3 regions of the Paenarthrobacter sp. E2MeOHC11 genome follow, and region 2 is predicted to be linked to each of the others. Evidence: riboswitches for the same ligand, from Rfam matches in the RefSeq annotation. Region 2 holds a riboswitch; each other region holds the start of a gene.
The links. Region 2 has a riboswitch for cyclic di-AMP ahead of ACSSVG_RS05050 (M23 family metallopeptidase). Riboswitches for the same ligand answer to the same signal wherever they lie in the genome.
Positions count from the first base shown of each region.

Region 1: it holds a riboswitch for cyclic di-AMP, as region 2 does, so the genes downstream of both, ACSSVG_RS06035 (aggregation-promoting factor C-terminal-like domain-containing protein) here and ACSSVG_RS05050 (M23 family metallopeptidase) in region 2, are expected to answer to the same signal.
Region 3: it holds a riboswitch for cyclic di-AMP, as region 2 does, so the genes downstream of both, ACSSVG_RS07940 (NlpC/P60 family protein) here and ACSSVG_RS05050 (M23 family metallopeptidase) in region 2, are expected to answer to the same signal.

Region 1 covers NZ_CP196673.1:1,315,831-1,320,119, forward strand. Annotated here, with positions in the region: gene ACSSVG_RS06025 (response regulator transcription factor) at 1-285, shown strand, start outside; gene ACSSVG_RS06030 (sensor histidine kinase) at 289-1,779, shown strand; cyclic di-AMP (ydaO/yuaA leader) riboswitch at 1,915-2,074, shown strand; gene ACSSVG_RS06035 (aggregation-promoting factor C-terminal-like domain-containing protein) at 2,078-2,920, shown strand; gene ACSSVG_RS06040 (dolichyl-phosphate beta-glucosyltransferase) at 3,090-4,289, shown strand, end outside.
Region 2 covers NZ_CP196673.1:1,101,155-1,105,443, reverse strand. Annotated here, with positions in the region: gene serC (phosphoserine transaminase) at 86-1,216, opposite strand; gene ACSSVG_RS05055 (iron-dependent transcriptional repressor DtxR) at 1,510-2,205, shown strand; cyclic di-AMP (ydaO/yuaA leader) riboswitch at 2,401-2,630, shown strand; gene ACSSVG_RS05050 (M23 family metallopeptidase) at 2,637-3,467, shown strand; cyclic di-AMP (ydaO/yuaA leader) riboswitch at 3,614-3,774, shown strand; gene ACSSVG_RS05045 (C40 family peptidase) at 3,779-4,289, shown strand, end outside.
Region 3 covers NZ_CP196673.1:1,730,601-1,734,889, forward strand. Annotated here, with positions in the region: gene ACSSVG_RS07930 (universal stress protein) at 1-577, opposite strand, end outside; gene ACSSVG_RS07935 (NAD(P)/FAD-dependent oxidoreductase) at 995-1,687, shown strand; gene ACSSVG_RS07940 (NlpC/P60 family protein) at 1,852-2,628, opposite strand; cyclic di-AMP (ydaO/yuaA leader) riboswitch at 2,632-2,800, opposite strand; gene ACSSVG_RS07945 (copper resistance CopC family protein) at 2,975-3,604, opposite strand; gene ACSSVG_RS07950 (NCS2 family permease) at 3,719-4,289, shown strand, end outside.

The sequences.
Region 1 (4,289 bases), 210 kb from region 2:
GGCGACCTCACCCTGAACGTGGACACGCGCGAAGTAACCAGGGCAGGCGAGGACATCCCGCTCACCGCAACGCAGTTCGAGCTTCTGCGCTACCTCATGGAGAACCCCAAACGCGTGGTCAGCAAAGCACAGATCCTGGACAGGGTGTGGGACTACGATTTCGGCGGCCAAGCCAACATCGTGGAGCTCTACATTTCCTACCTGCGCAAGAAGATCGAGGCCAACCATCCGCCGATGATCCACACCATCCGCGGTGCCGGATACGTCATCAAGCCAGCGGACTAGGCGTTGAGCACACTTTCAGGAGTGGCCAGGAAGTCGGGCCGCAGTTGGCTGAACCCCTCCACGTGGCACTTGCGCACCAGGCTGGTTCTGGTGGCCATGGCACTGCTGGTCGCCATTTGCGGAGCAGTTGGCGTGGTGAGCTACGCCTCCATGGACATGGTGTTCAACAAGCAGCTCGACAGCCAACTGGAGCAAGCATCCAGCCGCGCCAACAACTTCGGCAGGCCACCGGCGAACTTTCCTGGGTCCGGAAGGCCTGACCCGCTGGAGGCCCGCGGGCAGGCCGCCGGGACGCTGAACGCCCGGATCAACGGCTCAATTGTGAGCAGCTCGGGCCTGATCGATGCCAGGGGAAACCGGGTGTCGCTCTCCGCGGCCGACGAACAAGTGCTGCTGTCCCTCCCCACGGACAACCGCCCTGTGGACCGTTCGCTCTCCAACGGCGACTATCGGTTGGTAGCCGTCGAGACCAATGGCGATGTGATCGTGACAGGGCTGCCGCTTGCGGACAAGCAGAGCGCCGAGGCCTCGCTGGTCTGGACCATGGTGCTGGTTTCGCTCGGCGGACTGGTGCTGATCGGCCTTGCGGGCACGGTCATCATCCGCCGCACCATGCGGCCATTGGAACAGCTCTCGGAGGTGGCCACCAAGGTTTCGCGCCTGCCCCTGGACGCCGGTGAAGTGGCGCTCGCGGTGCGCGTACCCCCGTCGGCCGCTCATCCCGGAACGGAAGTCGGCAGCGTTGGCCATGCCCTGAATCAAATGCTGAACAACGTCTCCAGCGCGTTGGAAGCCCGGCAGGAGAGCGAAACCAAGGTTCGACAGTTCGTCGCTGATGCCTCGCATGAGCTCCGCACACCGCTGACCGCCATCCGCGGCTACACAGAACTGCTGCGGATGACCGAAAACTTCACCGACGACGGCCGGAAGTCATTGGCTCGCGTCCAAAGCCAATCCGAGCGGATGACCACACTGGTGGAGGATCTCCTGCTACTGGCCAGGCTGGACGAAGGCCAGCCCATCAAGGTTACGGATGTGGACCTCACGCAATTAGTCATCGAAACGGTCAGCGACGAAAAAGTCATGGCTCCGGACCACATCTGGCAACTCCAGCTCCCGGACGAACCCATCACTGTGAGGGGTGACGCCACGCAACTGCATCAGGTGTTGGCCAACCTGCTCTCCAACGCACGCAAACACACGGACGCCGGGACCACCGTGGTTACGGGCGTCATGCTCTCCGCCGATGGCAGCGCAGTGGTTACCGTGACTGACAACGGCCCGGGCATTCCGGAAGATTTCCAAAGCCGGATTTTCTCCCGGTTTGCCCGCGCCGATGCCGCAAGGTCGGGGTCCGAGGGCACGTCCGGGCTGGGCCTGTCCATCGTCGAATCCATCGTGGAGGCGCACGGTGGCAGCGTTGAGGTGACCTCGCGTCCAGGGCGCACGGAGTTCGCCCTTCGACTCCCTACCGTCAGCAACGAACGCGTGTAACGAATCCGGCAAGGCGACTCACCGGCATCGTGATCTCTGTTACCTAAATGTGACTTCTGCCGAAACCTCCTGTACCGTCGAAAGGGTGGGTCGCCCCAACTGACCCACATCCGGGATGCGCCGAGCTCTGCCACTTCCCGGAGTCCGCTCTTTCTCCGAGGCAGAGACGGGGGACCCAGAGTCTCCGGGCCCAGGCATTTTTGCCGGCCCTTGGGGTGAAGCCGCAGCGTGATGCGCGGCCGGATGACCTCATCCGAACCCGACAGCTAACTCCGCAGGCGCTGAGAGGTAATCACATATGTCTGAATTTAACGATCAGACGCGCCCTTCCGCGCGTCACCGCGATGAACACAACGCCCCGTTGACCAAGTCGCAGGCTGTCCTCAAGAACGCCGCCCGTCAGGGTAAGTCCGGCCACCGCATGTCGGTTGTTGCCGGTGTTGTAGCTGCTGCACTGGGCGTTGCATCGCTCGGCACTGCTGCCAACGCCGCCCTGACCCTCCCCGAGGTGAGCCGCGTTGCCGAGACCCAGGCGAATGCCCAGGTCAGCAATAACAAGTCAGCCGAGATCTCCGCTTCCCTGGATGCAGCCGCCGCAAAGGGCGCCGCTGACCGGGCTGCAGCGGACAAGGTGGCTGCTGAGAAGGCTGCCGCCGAAAAGGCTGCCGCTGACCAGGCCGCAGCTGAAAAGGCTGCTGCCGAAAAGGCTGCCGCTGACCAGGCCGCAGCAGAGAAAGCCGCTGCAGATGCTGCCGCCAAGCAGGCTGCTGATGCCGCTGCTGCCGCCGCCGCTGCCGAAGCTGCCGCCGCTGCTGCAGCCCCGAAAGCTGTGGACGATCCCGCCGCCGCCAAGGCCTATGCCGCCAGCATCCTGGGCAACTACGGCTGGAGCGCCGGCGAAATGACCGCTTTGAACACCCTGTGGGAGAAGGAATCCAACTGGAAGACCACTGCCACGAACGCTTCCAGCGGCGCCTACGGCATTGTCCAGTCCCTGCCGGCCTCCAAGATGGCAACTGCGGGTGCTGACTGGCAGACCAACTACCAGACCCAGATCAAGTGGGGCTTGAATTACATCAAGGAACGCTACGGATCCCCGTCGGCTGCCCTGGCCTTCCACCTGGCCAACAACTGGTACTAAACCAGACTGCTTGATACCGCGCCGGTTGCCGCCGCTCACACCAGTACCCACTGGAGCGGACGGCGGGAACCGGCGCGGTTTTCCCGTTTCACAGCTGCCCCTCGGAGTTCACAGTGGGGTCACAGCTTCCGCCTAAAGCCCTCATAATCGGCGGGCCCATTCTGGAAGCATGACGCTCATAGATCCAGCCACCAGCTCCTTGCGACGACGGGTCCATTCCGCGGGCTTCGCTGGCGCGGCGTCGCCGGCTGGCCAGCAAGGAGGGCCGGAGGGCCGGCAGCTGCCTCGGCGCTCCCCCGTTGACACCCGCGTTGCCGTACCTGTCCTTGACGTCGCCATCCCTGTGTTCAACGAGGAATCGCGCCTGGAGGAGGGCCTGCGCAAGCTGCACAGGCACCTCACGGAGTCCTTTCCCCATACCTTCCAGATCACCGTGGCGGACAACTCCAGCACGGACAACACCCTGCGGATCGCCGAACGGCTGGCCCGCGAACTCCCTGAACTGACGGTGGTTCGATTCCAGCACAGGGGGCGGGGAAACGCCCTCCGACAAGTCTGGCTGACCTCACCGTCACCAGTGCTCGCCTACATGGAAGCAGACCTGTCCTCGGACCTCTCCGCCCTGGCTCCGCTCCTTGCGCCGCTGCTCTCCGGCCACTCGGACCTCGCGATCGGCACCCGGCTGGCACGGACCTCGTATGTGACCCGCAGTCCGCAGCGCGGGTTCATCTCCCGCAGCTACAACTCCCTGCTGCGGACCGTGCTCGGGGCCCGCTTCTCCGATGCCCAGTGCGGTTTTAAGGCCGTCCGCGCGGACGTTGCGCACCGCCTCCTTCCCTACACCAAGGACGATGGCTGGTTCTTCGATACCGAGCTTCTGGTGATCGCCGAACGTTGTGGTTTGCGCGTTCATGAAGTCCCCGTCGACTGGACCGACGACCCCAACTCGAGTGTCGACGTCGTACGCACCGCCCTCGCCGACTTGGGCGGCATGGCGCGACTGACCCGCGACCTCGGCCGCGGGCGCGTTCCCTTCACCCGGCTTCGCCAGGAAATCGGCAGGACACCTCCAGCGCCGCAAGCTGGCATTCCCAAGAGCATCCTCAGGGCGTTGGCGTGGACATCGGTTGATGTCATGGTCTTCCTGCTGCTCCGCGGCTTTATGGATCCCCTGCAGGCAAACCTCATCGCCCTTGTTTTCACCTCCGTTGCCACCCGCATGCGGTTCCAAGGACCGCTGACGCTCTTGCTCACGTTGTTGCTGACTTCTGCCGCCCTTGCGGTTCTGCCGGTGATAACGACGCCGGATCGCTGGCTTGAGGGGGCAGCGCTGGCTGTTGCCTCGCTCGCCGTACATATCGGCAGGTCC
Region 2 (4,289 bases):
ACTGCGCCTTGGACACCGAACTGCGCCTTAAACAGCGGCGGCGCCGTCCGGACTTACCGAACGACGCCGACCACAGCCGGTGTTGCTACTTCTTCAGTTCGCCCACTACGTAGTCGATGCTGGCGAGCAGTGCGGAAACGTCGTCCGGTTCGATGGCGACGAACGTGGCAATGCGCAGCTGGTTGCGGCCGAGCTTGCGGTAAGGCTCGGTGTCCACCACGCCGTTGGCGCGCAGGACCTTGGCGATGGCTGCGGCATCAATGGAATCGTCGAAGTCGATCGTGGCGATGACATTGGAGCGGTCTTCGGGGTTGGTGACAAACGGCGTCGCGTAGTCCGAAGCCTCTGCCCACGAGTAGATGCGGTTGGCCGAGTCCGCAGTGCGCTTGCTGGCAAAGTCCAGGCCGCCGTTGCTGTTGAGCCACTGCACCTGGGCGTCCAGCGTCACCAGGGTGGACAACGACGGTGTGTTGTACGTCTGGTTCAGCTTGGAGTTGTCGATGGCCGTCTGAAGGTCCAGGAAGTCCGGGATCCAGCGGCCGCTGGCCTTGACCCGCGCGGCGCGTTCCAGGGCGGCGGGGGAGAAGAGGCCCAGCCACAGTCCACCATCGGAGGCGAAGTTCTTCTGCGGGGCGAAGTAGTAGACATCCGACTCGGCAACGTCAACGTCGAGGCCGCCGGCAGCCGAGGTGGCATCCACCAGGACGAGGGAGCCTTCGTCGGCCCCCTGCACGCGCTTTACGGGAGCAGCTACACCCGTGGAGGTCTCGTTCTGGGGCCAGGCATAAACGTCGACGCCCGTTTCGGCCTGTGCCACCGGGCGGGTGCCGGGCTCGGATTTAATGATGGACGATGCATCAAGGAACGGTGCCTTGTTGGTAGCGGCGGCAAACTTCGATCCGAATTCGCCAAAGGAAAGGTGCTGGGCCTTCTTCTCCACCAGTCCGAAGGCAGCGACGTCCCAGAATGCCGTGGAGCCGCCAACGCCGAGGACAACCTCATAGCCCTCGGGTGCGCGGAAGAACTGGCTGAGCCCTTCCCGGACGGACCCCACCAGGTTTTTCACCGGTGCCTGGCGGTGTGACGTGCCGAGGATGGTGGACGACGCGGCAGACAGGGCCTCGATCTGCTCCGGGCGGACCTTGGACGGTCCTGCGCCGAAGCGTCCGTCCTTGGGCAGCAGATCGGCGGGAATGGTGATGCTGTTGTCGCTCACGTGTGGCTCCAATGGGTATCGGCTAGAGATGGGTCGTGGCAGGTGGCATCAACTGCCCCTTCGACACCCCAATTCTGCCTGACGTGGCCCGGGGGCAGGAACCTGTGGCCGTCATAGTCCGCCACGTGGAATATGGACGAACCATATGCGACCGGAATTATCCAGAGTAATTCCAAATAAGCTAGGCTGGGGGTTGGCGTTCATGGGGCGGCGGTGCACACCGTCCGCACCGGCAAGGGACGCGGTACGGTGGAGATTACGCAAGGAACTGCGTTCGAGGAGAGCTGAGCTGGATGACGGATCTGATCGATACCACTGAGATGTATCTTCGGACCATTTTGGAGCTTGAGGAAGAAAACATCGTGGCGTTGCGGGCCCGCATCGCCGAGCGCCTGCGGCACTCCGGACCTACGGTTTCCCAGACCATCGGACGCATGGAGCGCGACGGCCTGGTGGTTGTGTCCAACGACCGCCACCTGGAACTTACCGAGGTTGGACGGAAGCGTGCCACAGAGGTCATGCGCAAGCACCGCCTTGCCGAGCGGCTCCTGGCGGACGTTATCGGCCTGGACTGGGCCTACGTCCATGATGAAGCGTGCCGGTGGGAGCATGTGATGAGCGAGCGGGTGGAGCGCCGGTTGTACGAGCTCCTGGAACACCCCACCGAATCCCCGTATGGCAACCCCATCCCCGGACTTGAAGCGCTTGGCGGCCTTGCGAGCCAGCCCTTGTCCCGGATTGACGTCAACCTCCTGCAGGCTATGGACGGCTATGCCACAGATTCCCGGGTGGCGGTAACCCGCCTCGCGGAGCCCATCCAGGTGGAACCTGAACTCCTCACGCAGCTGGACGAAGGTGGAATCCGTCCAGGCGCAACAGTCTCGCTGGCGCGCGTCGGCGAGTACATCTCCGTCCGGGTTCCCGGCATCGAGGGCGCGCTGGAGCTTCCGCCGGAAGTTGCGGCACACGTCTTCGTATCCGTCAGCTGAGGGCTGGCCTGTACCCAACCCGTGTCATATCTCACTTTCGCGGCTTTGGTGCGCGTGTGACCTGCGGTTTTTCAGGATTGATGATAAGGGCCTGCCGCGCCACGTGCGTTTCTGTTGATAACGAATTTATTACTGCGGGGCTTAATCCCCTATAGTTATCTACTAGCGCTGATACCAAAGCGTTACCTGTTCCGGAGCCGAGCTCTGCCAGCGGAACAGGTGTGTCATCCACCACTGGCAGAGGCGGGGGAACCACAAGCGGCTGTCTAAAGAAGCAGCCTTGGGGTGAAGTCCGCAGCAGAAGTGCCCACTGACGCAAGTCCTTCCTTGGATACCTGTGTGCCGTGAGCGCCTCGTGCGGACCGGGTCTTTGAACTCTCTGACCCGAATCCGACAGCTAACTTCGCAGGCTTTTTAGAGAGGAACAGAGTTTGACAACGCAGAACGTCAGGGGCCGCCGCCGCGCGTCCGGCCCCGCTGCTGAGCTGCGGCCAGCCCGCGTCGTATCGGAGATCCGGCCACGCGACACCGAGCGCCAGGTGCGTCGCCGTAAGAGCCCGTTGCGCCAGGTAGCCGACTTTGCCGCAGCCAGTGGCGTCGGGCAGAAGGCCGGAGTTGCGCTTGCCGCCACCGGACTCGCCCTGACTGTCGGTCTGCCGGCCACGAGCCCCGTCATGGCCACCTCGGAATCAGGCCAAACCGAGTCGGCCCTTGCCGTCACCGGTGGCAGCCAGCCCGAGGTTTCCGCAGCCGCATCCGCCAAGATCGACTTCAGCCGCGCTGCCGTTGCCACTGCAGCCGACCCCGACGGAAAGCTGAAGCAACTGCTCAGTGCGCAGTCCGCGGGCAGCATCCAGCGGGCCTCGTCGGCGGGCACCATGGCCAGCCCCTTGGACACGCTGACCACAGCTTCCCCGTTTGGCTACCGCGTCAGCCCCCTCACGGGCGGCGCCGGCGACTTCCACCGCGGCCAGGACTTCGTGGCTCAGTGCGGCACCGCCGTACATGCGGCAGCCAGCGGCAAGGTCACCTTTGCTGGATGGCACGAGTACGGCGGAGGCAACCGCGTGGTGGTAGACCACGGGAATGGCCTCGAAACCACGTACAACCACCTGTCATCCTTCACCGTCAAGGTGGGCCAGACGGTCAGCCGCGGCGATACGGTCGCACTGAGCGGCACCACAGGCGCTTCCACCGGCTGCCACCTCCACTTTGAGGTCCAGGTCAATGGTGAAGTTGTCGACCCCATGGGCTGGCTCTAAGGCCAGTTGATGGTTGTCTCTCGCATTCGTGACACACCCCGTGACCTGAATGTGACATTCGCGTTCAACTGTTGTACCGTACAAAGCGCATCGGCTTTTTAGGGGGCCGGTGCACTTGAGTGGATTGCCTAGCTCTGCCACCACTCGAGGTCCGTTCGCATAAATCGTCTGGCAGGGGCGGGGGAACCACTTCTGGTCTTCGAAAGAAGGCCTTGGGGTTAAGTCGCAAAGCTTCCTTGAAGCAGCGCGGCCGGATGACTCCCATCCGAATCCGACAGCTCACCTCGCAGGCATTGGGAGAGGCTACCTACGTGTCATCACGCACTACCCCTGCGCGCCACCGCGCCGAATCGGTTCGTACGAACCCCTTGAACACGCTTTCCAAGGCTGTTTCATCGAATGCCGGTACCGTTGGCCGCCAGGCCGTCGTTCTGGCAGCAGCATCAGGCCTCGTCCTCAGCGTCGGCTTGCCGGCACAGGCAGCTGACACCGACGTTTCCAAGTCGGAAGCCTCCAGCACCCAGCAGATGGTTGCCACCGCCGTCGTCACCGCGGAGCCCACAGCTACCGTTTCCTTTGAAAGCCCCGTTGTGGCCACCAAGGAAGCCCCCAAGATCCAGCGCGCTTCGCAGACCACCCAGCGGGCCACTGCAAACGGCACGCAGGACGCAGCAGGTGCTGTCACCGCCAAGTCGTCCGAAGCCAAGGACGCTGCTTCCAGCGCCGCGGCCTCCGGCCTCGCTGCCATCGCCTACACCGGCATTGGCCACCCGTACGTTTGGGGCGGCACAACGCCCAACGGATGGGACTGCTCCGGCTTCA
Region 3 (4,289 bases), 630 kb from region 2:
CTGCAACCACGTTTTCCACGGTGCGGGGGCCTGCCTTGGCATGCTCGGCCTTGATGTGTTTGTCCTCGGTATTCTCCCCCAGCCGGTCGGCGCAATACAGGGGCACCGTCACGGTGGGGCATTTGGCGTGGGCCGGCAAGGCGCTGCTGACGGAACCCAACAGGCGCCCGACGAAACCTCCACGGCCCCGGCTGCCGAAAACAAGGAGTGCGGCCTCTGCGGAGAGATCCAGCAGGACACCTGCAGCGTCGCCGTTCTCCACCGAAGCGTCGACGTCGATGGCATAGCCGGAGATCTTGTCCATGGCCTGCTTCACGATCGCATCCGCGCCCTCGCGAATCACTGAATCGTCCACGGTTGCGTAGCCACCGTCCAGCCCTGATGCGGCGAAGATGGGCACGGAGTAGGCCGTGACGATGTGCAACGGAAGCTGCCGGCGCTCTGCTTCCCGCGCGGCCCAAACCAAGGCACACTGACCGTGCTCCGAACCGTCCACTCCAACGACTATGCCGCCTGGTGCGACAGCTTGGTCGTCGCCCTGCTGTGGCTCTTCACTGTGTCTGCCGTGCTGGTCCATTGGGGCCCGCCTCTCCACCTACTGCTTGATGTTCCGGCTATTCTGCCAGAGGTTTTCCGGGTCGGATTCCCTGACTGCTTCATTGTCAATGGCCGGGGCAGGAGAAACCTGGAAATTTCTCCTTCCAAGGCCCACTATTCTCGGTCGGCAACGCCGAATCAAGGCGACTTTGGGCTATGTGTATAACGGTCCGGGCTCGGTTATCGGAGGTCCATTTTGCGCTCCGGATGAACAACCCAAACACGCGCATCCGGGAGGCTATCCATGGCCGAAAAAGTTCGGTAGTGTTCGAGTCACCGAATGGCCGGCAAACGTGTTTCACGACACACTCCGGCCATTTATTTGCGGCCGCTTGGGGAACTCGGACGCGACCCCACGCGATGCCGAAGGGCACACACGTCAAGGAGGAACCAAGCAGTGTCACTCACGCCTGATTCCGCCACGGAACGCACCACCACCGTGGTCATCGGAGCCGGCTTGTCCGGCTTGGCAGTTGCCAGTGAGCTCAGCCGTTATGGCGTGGGTTCCATCGTCGTGGACGGCTTTGGTGCGTTGTCCGCAACGGGCCCGTCGGTCCATACAGGTATGCTTCAACGCTGCGACGCCGCCGATCCCGCTGCAATGAAGGAACGCAACGAGATCCTCCGCCACTTGCGGAACTACGCGGCAAGCCATCAGCTGGACGTCCGCAGCACCACGCGCGCCGTGCGCCTTGATTTCCTGGGCTCGGATCCGTCACAGCAGATTGGCTACGGTTTGGCCGCCAGCATGACCACTGCGGGGCTGAGAACCGGACTCCACGTATCCGGCCCCCTCGAATCCACCCGTCGCCAGTGGGCAGTCCACACCGCCAACGGGGTTCTCCTGGCCGACCACATCGTGGTCACGCGCTGTGCGCAGAGCCAGCTGCGCCGGATGCTGGCCGAACTCGGGATTGCCATCGGCCAAAACCTGGCCGCGGCCATGAGGGCAGTCGGGATGCATCTTGTAGGCGTCGGCGAACTCATTACGCCCACCCCCAAGGAAGTCCTTCGGCAGGCCAAAGCAGTGGGTCAGGCGATCTCTTCCAAGGTTGCCCTCCCGGCAGGGCCAGGCCTGGCCACCGCCTAGCCGATCCAACCGGCACACCCTGCCCCACTACGCGGCAAAGGCGCGCCTACCCGCCGTCGTACGTCCATGTCTGGAACTTTTACGCACAAAACTTAACGCCAAAGGCCGGTGCCTTTGAGGAGTGATTCCTCAAAGGCACCGGCCTTTGGACTGAAGCGTGAGGCTTATGCGCCAGCGCGTACGTAGGTCAGGGGACCCGTTGCCGTCAACCAGCTGATCGGGTGGATGCCCGTCTGGTTGCCGTTGATGCCACCGCTGATGGCCTGGCCGTTGCCGATGTAGATGGCGACGTGGCCGGACTGAACGATCATGTCACCGGGCTGGGGGTCGCTGACGACCTTGCCGTAGTTCATGAACTGCATGGGGCCAAGGTCACCAACAGGGATGCCTGCGGAGCCGAGAGCCCGTTCCACCATGGCGGTGCAGTCCTGCATGATGCCGATCTGGGCGTAAGCCGAGGCAACCATGGCTGCGTTGACGCCACCGACTGCCGGGGCAGCAGCAGCGGGAGCAGCAGCAGCCGGAGCGGCAGCTGCGGACTTGGCGACAGGAGCCGTTGCAGCGGCAGTGGTGACTGCTGCCTTCTTGGCTACGGGAGCCTCAACGACGGGAGCCGGCTTCTCGATGACCGGAGCCGCTACGGAAGCAACGGCAGGGCGCTCGAAGTTGATGGTCGCCGTGGAGGCGGCGGTAACAACCTGGGTGGGAGCTTCGGAGGCGGTCTCTGCGACCGTGGCGGGGCTGGAGTCCCGCTGAACCGGAGCTTCAGCTGCGTGGGCGGCGATGGAGCCGGTCAAGACGAGGCCCGAGGCTGCTGCGATGACAGCTGCCTGGCGGCCAGCGCCGGAGGCGTTGCTGGCAACTGCCTTGGAGATGGAGATGAACGGATTAGGACGTACGCTGTCCGCCTTACGACGGCCGCGAAGAATGCGTGAAGACATGAAAGAGCCTCTCCCGATGCCTGCGAGGTTAGCTGTCGGATTCGGATGGGAGTCACCCGGTCACTATCCCCCGCTGTTCAGCGGAAGCTTCGTGACTTCACCCCAAGGCACGCTCGAAAGCGACCTAAAATGGGTTCCCCGTCTCTGCCGTAAGGTTTGTCTGCGAACGGATTCCGGACTGCGGCAGAGCTAGGCAATCAGGCCGGAAGTGCCCGCTACGTGGAACAGGCACAGGTACAACCGTACGCGATGATCACGCCGAAGTCACATTTAAGTAACGAGAACTACTCTTCTGGCGTGTCGCGGTGACCGTTTCGAGATATTCGCAGGTACGTAGAAAACCCCGTTATTCCGCGGGATTATCGCCATCCGCGTCGTTGGAAGCAGCGAGTTTCCTACGTGCCGTAACAGCCAGAAAGATAACGAGTCCGATAGCAACAACGGCCAGTCCCACGATGCTCCACGGGAACGGCTGGGAGGCATCCGCTGCCGGTTCGCTGGTGCCCGTTCCCGGCGCACCGGTACCGGCCGTCGGTACCGAGGCTGAAGGAGCCGAAGCAGACGGTGAGGCAACCGCCGAACCGCTTGCCGACGTCGCGCCTCCGGCTGCCGTGAACGTAAAGGTGCCCTCGATGGGGTGCGAATCGCTGCTGACGACCCGCCAGACCACCGTGTACTCGCCCGCGGGTGCGCCTTCGCGCAGCTTCTGGACAGCTTGGTTGTCAATGATTTCCACGGGACCGTCTGCCCAGTTTTCGCCGCCCGCCGTGACCGTTACGCCCGAACCGATGGCCAGCGGCCGGTTGTTGAACGTGATGGAGACCGACGCCGGGACAACAGTCACGCTGGCACCGTTGGCCGGCGTGGTGGATTCGGCGACGTCATGGGCGGACGCCGGAGCCGCGGAAAACAGCAAGGCCGACGCGAAGGCGAGGGCAGCAACGACGGCGGCCAGAAGCGGGCGGATGGTACGCATGGGGCGGTTTCTCCTAGTGTTGGCTTCCTTACAGACTAGGCGAATCGTCCGGGGCGCCCGTATCCGACCGCATAGGATTTGAGAGCACACTCCCCTCGATCCCCGGAGTCCTTCATGCTTAAACAAGGTTCTGCAGTCGACCGCTACTTCAAAATCACTGAACGTGGATCCACGTACTCCCGGGAAATTCGTGGCGGCTTCGCAACGTTCTTCGCCATGAGCTACATCGTGGTGCTGAACCCCCTGATCCTCTGCGGAGCGGACTCGAGCGGAGCGTCCCTGGGCTTCACGGCCGTCGCAGCCACTACGGCTTTCGTGGCGGGCATCCTGACCATCCTCATGGGCGCGTGGGCCAAGCACCCGTTCGCCGTTGCAACGGGGCTCGGCGTGAACGCGTTCGTGGCAGTGACCGTGGCCTCACACCCCGGACTGACCTGGCCGGACATGATGGGCCTCGTGGTGCTTTCCGGCGTCACCATGCTCATCCTGGTGCTCACCGGTTTCCGTACTGCGGTGTTCAAAGCCGTTCCAGAAGCCCTCAAGACGGCAATCGTGGTGGGCATTGGTCTCTTCATTGCACTGATCGGCCTGGTCAATGCCGGATTCGTGCGCCGCATCCCGGACGCTGCCGGCACCACGGTTCCCCTGGGGCTGGGCGTGGACGGCAAGCTCATGGGCTGGCCCA